Sporosarcina pasteurii: one gene and its partner. The protein of the gene in region 2 interacts with the protein of the main gene of each other region in a pairwise test. Links are inferred from orthologs where the notes say so. Each region holds a gene or a part of one and is shown on either strand. Other genes may lie near its edges.

Region 1 (3,067 bases), 1.5 Mb from region 2 along the record:
ACCGTTTAACTTGATTCAACAATGTTCATCACACCACTTCTAAAGTGGTAGAAGCGGCTTTTTGTTTCTGGGATGAATAAAGTGGATAGGAAAGAATCGCTTATTCATAGATGTTTAGTTAAAGTAATACATCTTATTTCGGAGGGTTACGATAAACATGGGGAAGATAAGTAATTTCTTGAAGCAAGTCGTTTCGGAAATGAGAAAAGTAAGTTGGCCAAAGCGTAAAGAATTGACGCGCTATACGATTGTTGTTCTTGTGACAGTCATTTTCATGGCGGTTTATTTTGGTATCACCGATCTCGGCATTTCAAAATTAATGGATTGGTACGTAAGCTTTTAAAATTTACGTACGTTACGCTATAATATAATAATAAATAAAAATTATGAATCCCTTAGAAATAGCCCGTCTGATTGTATGAACGGGTTTTTTAATTCTTTGGGAAACTATAAAATTTCGAACTATGGGTAAGTACTATGCTAGAGATTCTGCATCTAGTGTCGGGCGTTTTACGCTTTTGAACTACTCGTGGTGAAAGGAGGGACGGACTTAAAGTCCTTATATATATGGAAATAGAAAAAAATTGGTACGTTGTTCATACGTATTCAGGCTATGAAAACAAAGTGAAAGCAAACCTTGAGGCACGCGTTGAAACAATGGGTATGCAAGATAAAATCTTTCGGGTGATTGTTCCGGAAGAGGAAGAGACCGATTTTAAAGACGGCAAAAAGCGTACGGTGATGAAAAAAACATTCCCAGGGTACGTGCTTGTTGAGACAATTATGACGGACGATTCTTGGTATGTTGTTCGTAATACGCCAGGGGTGACAGGATTTATTGGTTCGTCTGGTGGAGGAACTAAGCCGACGCCGTTATTAGAAGAGGAAGTTGACTTTATTCTTAAGCAAATGGGTGTCAAAGATAAGGTTGCTGAACTTGATATTGAAATTGGTGAAGTGGTTCAAGTGCTTGAAGGACCATTTGCTGATTTCCAAGGTAAGGTCGAAGAAATCGATATGGCGAAGCAAAAAGTTAAAGTCGCGGTAGATATGTTTGGCCGTGAAACGAAGATGGAATTAGATTTTGATCAAGTACAAAAAAATTAATTACTCTGCTACTTGCATAAGAGGCGAAAGAATGTTATCATTTCAAAGGTCAGGCTATCAATTGATAGCGTGAGATAAGATGATTGATTCTCCCGATGCGAATCGGCAGACACATATTTGAGTGGGAGGGGAAACCCAATTACCACATCACGGACTTAAGGAGGTGTGTCTCGTGGCTAAAAAAGTTTCTACGGTTGTAAAATTACAAATTCCTGCAGGAAAAGCGAACCCGGCTCCACCAGTTGGACCAGCGCTAGGTCAAGCAGGTGTGAACATCATGGGATTCTGTAAAGAATTCAACGCACGTACAGCAGATCAAGCAGGCTTAATCATTCCTGTTGAAATCACTGTATTTGAAGATCGTTCATTTACATTTATTACTAAAACTCCACCGGCAGCAGTATTGCTGAAGGTTGCTGCAAATCTTCAAAAAGGTTCAGGCGAACCAAACAAAACGAAGGTTGCAACTGTGAAACGCGACAAAGTTCGCGAAATTGCAGAACAAAAGATGCCAGACTTAAACGCAGCATCAGTTGAAGCGGCGATGGCAATGGTTGAAGGTACTGCACGCAGTATGGGAATCACAATCGAAGACTGATTCCTTGAAATAGAGTTACGCTTTGGTTGGGTTGCGGTTGTTCTCCGGGACACGCAGCCTTTATTCGTGGGAGGTTCATTATCCGTTAACACCACAACATAGGAGGAAATTAAAATGGCTAAAAGAGGTAAAAAGTTTACAGAAGCGATGAAGCTTGTCGACAACTCAAAACTGTACGACGTAAAAGAAGCTATCGAACTTGCGAAAAAGACAAGCACAACAAACTTTGACGCAACAGTAGAAGTCGCATTCCGTCTTGGTATTGATGTTAAGAAAAACGATGAGCAAGTACGTGGAGCAGTAGTTCTGCCGAACGGTACTGGTAAAACTCAACGTGTTCTAGTTTTCGCTAAAGGTGAAAAACTTAAAGAAGCGGAAGCGGCGGGTGCAGACTACGTTGGCGATGCGGACTTCATTAACAAAATCCAACAAGGTTGGTTTGAATTTGACGTTATCGTAGCAACACCAGATATGATGGGTGAAGTTGGTAAAATTGGTCGTATCCTTGGACCAAAAGGACTTATGCCAAACCCAAGAACAGGTACTGTAACATTTGATGTTGCAAAAGCTGTTGAAGAAATCAAAGCTGGTAAAGTTGAGTACCGTGCTGACAAAGCGGGTATCGTACATGCGCCAATCGGAAAAGTTTCATTCGAAGATGAAAAGCTAGAAGAAAACTTCTTGGCAGTTTTCGATGCAATTGAAAAAGCTCGCCCAGCAGCTGCGAAGGGAACGTATATGCGTTCTGTACACGTAACTACAACAATGGGTCCTGCTTTGAAAATTGATACTTCAGGCGTAACTGTAAAATAAACTATTGACAATATGCTTGTCCTGTGATAACATGATGAGCGTTGTAAAATATATAAGTATTTTGTACCGTAGACCGCAGGGGTGGCATGCCGCTTAATGATCCTGCCGAGGACAAGACGATCTTTTCGTATTGAAGAAGACGACTTTTTCTGCCCTCGGGTCTCCAATGTAGACCGGGGGCTTTTTATATCGGTATAAGAACTTGAAAAATAATCTAGGAGGTGTCCAGATGAGCAAAGTATTAGAAGCGAAACAAGCGGTTGTAACTGAAATCTCTGAGAAGATGAAATCAGCAGCGACTGTCGTAGTGGTTGACTACCGTGGTTTAAACGTAAGTCAAGTTACAGAGCTTCGTAAAAACCTTCGTGAACAGGGCGTTGATTTTAAGGTTTACAAAAACTCAATGTCACGTCGTGCAGCTGAAGAGGTTGGCTTTGAAGGGCTAAACGAACATTTAGTAGGACCAAACGCAATTGCGTTTTCTGAAGATGATGTTATAGCACCTGCAAAAATCCTTCACGAATTCGCAAAGGAAAATGAAGCGCTCGA
Region 2 (2,862 bases):
ATGCGCCTAGAAAAGGAAATGACCTGCAATATACAATGACGATTGACTTTATGGAGGCTGTTTTTGGAAAAGAAACAGAAATTGAAATCCCTAGAGACGAAAATTGCGGTACATGCGATGGCTCAGGTGCCAAAAAAGGAACTTCTGCGAAAACATGTTCGCATTGTAACGGGTCTGGTGAAATTAGCATAACGCAAGATACGCCACTTGGAAGAATGGTGAATAGAAGAGCTTGTCATCACTGTGGAGGGACAGGTAAATTTATTCCTGAAAAATGTACGACATGTAGAGGGGCAGGAACTGTTAAAAAATCAGTGAAAATTAAAGTGACGATTCCTGAAGGCGTTGATGATGGTCAACAATTACGAGTTTCCGGTCAAGGAGAACCAGGTGTAAACGGTGGACCTACAGGAGATTTATATATTGTTTTCCGCGTCAGACCGCATGAGAAATTTATCCGTGAAGACGATGATATCTATTTAGAATTGGCACTCACATTCCCGCAAGCAGCTTTAGGTGACGAAATTGAAGTACCTACAGTGCAAGGTAATGTAAACTTAAAAATTCCAGCAGGGACCCAAACAGGAACAAGATTCCGCTTAAGAGGAAAAGGTGTGAAGAATGTTCATGGTCGGGGAATCGGTGATCAACATGTCATTGTTAAAGTCATCACTCCTAAGAAAATGACAGAAAAACAAAAGGAACTAATGCGTCAATTTGCAGCTATTGGTGGAGATAGCCCAGAAGAATACTCAAGTTCTCTATTTGATAAAATTAAACGCACTATTAAAGGCGACTGAAAGGATTGAATCAGTTTGAAATGGTCGGAAATAGCTATCCATACGACACATGCAGCGACAGAAGCGGTTGCGAATATATTTCATGAAGCAGGCGCAAGCGGAGTAATTATTGAGGATTCTAAAGAGCCACATTTGCCCCGTGAAAATGTTTTTGGGGAAATTTATGAGCTAGATAAAAATGATTTTCCGACTGAAGGCGTTATCGTGAAAGCTTATTTACCGGTAAATAGTTTTCTTATTGAAACGATGAAAGATATTGAACAGGCAATTGCCGACCTTCCACGTTATGGATTAGATGTAGGGTTGAATAAAATAAAAACATCTGAAGTAGATGAGGAAGACTGGGCAACTGCTTGGAAACAATATTACCATCCCGTTAAAATTTCTGGCCGCTTTACAATTGTCCCTACATGGGAAAACTACACGCCAGTCGAATCAGACGAACTCATTGTCGAGTTAGACCCGGGAATGGCATTCGGTACAGGAACTCATCCAACAACAGTCATGTGCATGCAAGCACTTGAAAAGTACGTTCATAATGGTGATACCGTTGTAGATGTAGGAACTGGTTCTGGTGTTCTTTCTATTGGGGCAGCAATGCTTGGCGCAAAAAGTGTTTATGCACTTGACTTAGATGAAGTAGCAGTAGCCGCCGCTAAAGAAAATATTCGTTTGAACCATGTGGACGGTACTGTCCATGTTACTCAAGGCAATTTACTTGAGTCTATCGATTTTAAACCAAACATCATTATCGCCAATATTTTAGCGGATGTCATTATGTCTTTCTCTCAAGATGCTGCAAATCTCTTACCAGAGGACGGCCTTTTTATCGTATCAGGCATTATTGAAGAAAAGCGTGATGAAGTAAAAGCGGATCTTACTGAAAAAGGATTTGAAATCATTGAATCTGTTTTGATGGAAGATTGGGTAGCGCTAATTGCAAAGAAAAAAGGCGAGTGATCAGTTTGCAACGATATTTCTTAGAAACAAGCTTCAATCCTAATGGAGAAGCTGTTTTATTTGGCGAGGACTACAAACATATTGTTCAAGTGATGCGGATGGCAATTGATGAAAAAATTATTGTTGTCGCCGAGGCGGAGGCTTTCATTACGACAATAAAAGACATCACCGAGGATAAAGTAATTGTTCAAAAAGAAGGCGAGTCACTTCCGGAAAATGAACTACCCGTGCACATTACAATTGCGTGTGGGTTAGCCAAAGGTGACAAGCATGATTTGATTGTCCAAAAAGGAACGGAACTGGGCGTTTCAGAAGTGGTTCTTTTTAAGGCAGAACGCTCGATTGTGAAATGGGACGATAAAAAGGGAACTAAAAGGATTGAACGATTACAAAAAATTGCACATCAAGCAGCTGAGCAATGTCATCGTACAATCATTCCAAGAATTGAAAGTCCTCTTACCATTAAACAATTAATTGCCAAAGGACAGGAGTTTGATGTTTGCTTATTTGCTGATGAAGAAGCAGCAAAACGAGAAGAACGACCACGTTTGGCAGATAGGGTGAAAAATCTATCACCAAATCAAAACGTTCTCATTGTATTCGGTCCAGAAGGCGGATTATCAAGAAATGAAGCAGAGGCATTGCAAGAAGCTAAGTTTCTACCAGTCGCACTTGGGCCGCGTATATTAAGAACTGAAACTGCGCCGTTATACTTTTTATCTGCTGTTTCTTATGAATTTGAATAATAGATGAAAAAACATGATCAGCTCATAACTGGGTTAATCAGTGCTGGACTACATGATAATGGCGTACGGATTTGGCAGCATTGCCAAGTGAAATCACGATTGGATAGAGTAAGACCTTTCTATATTAAAATAGAAAGGTCTTATTTTTGCACAAAATAGATAAGTCATGCGAACTATACAGTTAATTACCCCTCTTCTGTTACTGGTTTAACATACATGACTAAAAGCTTTCGTGAGATGGGGCCGACGATTAGTAACTGGGAGGGAAGGGCAATGATTGATCTATAAGGATTGACTTGAAATGCTATTTCAGCAGTTCAATCACTTTTATTACTCATTCATGTGAAAGGTATTTA

The links. Proteins that work in one complex are often made in the same cells at the same time.
Region 1: the proteins of prmA (region 2) and rplK interact in binary tests that used the Escherichia coli proteins (3 or more experiments, as listed by UniProt). The link is inferred for Sporosarcina pasteurii from one-to-one orthologs.

The regions. Positions count from the first base shown.
Region 1 is NZ_CP160452.1:3,132,873-3,135,939, reverse strand. The notes cover bases 1-2,992. They hold rplK (50S ribosomal protein L11), read left to right. Parts: upstream 1-1,279; coding sequence 1,280-1,705; downstream 1,706-2,992. Other genes in these bases: rplJ (50S ribosomal protein L10), read left to right, coding at 2,748-2,992; rplA (50S ribosomal protein L1), read left to right, coding at 1,820-2,518; nusG (transcription termination/antitermination protein NusG), read left to right, coding at 574-1,107; secE (preprotein translocase subunit SecE), read left to right, coding at 158-343; rpmG (50S ribosomal protein L33), read left to right, coding at 1-9. Also shown: more of rplJ, read left to right, coding at 2,993-3,067. UniProt on the Escherichia coli protein: Forms part of the ribosomal stalk which helps the ribosome interact with GTP-bound translation factors.
Region 2 is NZ_CP160452.1:1,650,098-1,652,959, reverse strand. What follows is about bases 1-2,787. They hold prmA (50S ribosomal protein L11 methyltransferase), read left to right. Parts: upstream 1-815; coding sequence 816-1,760; downstream 1,761-2,787. Other genes in these bases: AB1H92_RS07655 (16S rRNA (uracil(1498)-N(3))-methyltransferase), read left to right, coding at 1,766-2,506; dnaJ (molecular chaperone DnaJ), read left to right, coding at 1-800. UniProt on the Escherichia coli protein: Methylates ribosomal protein L11.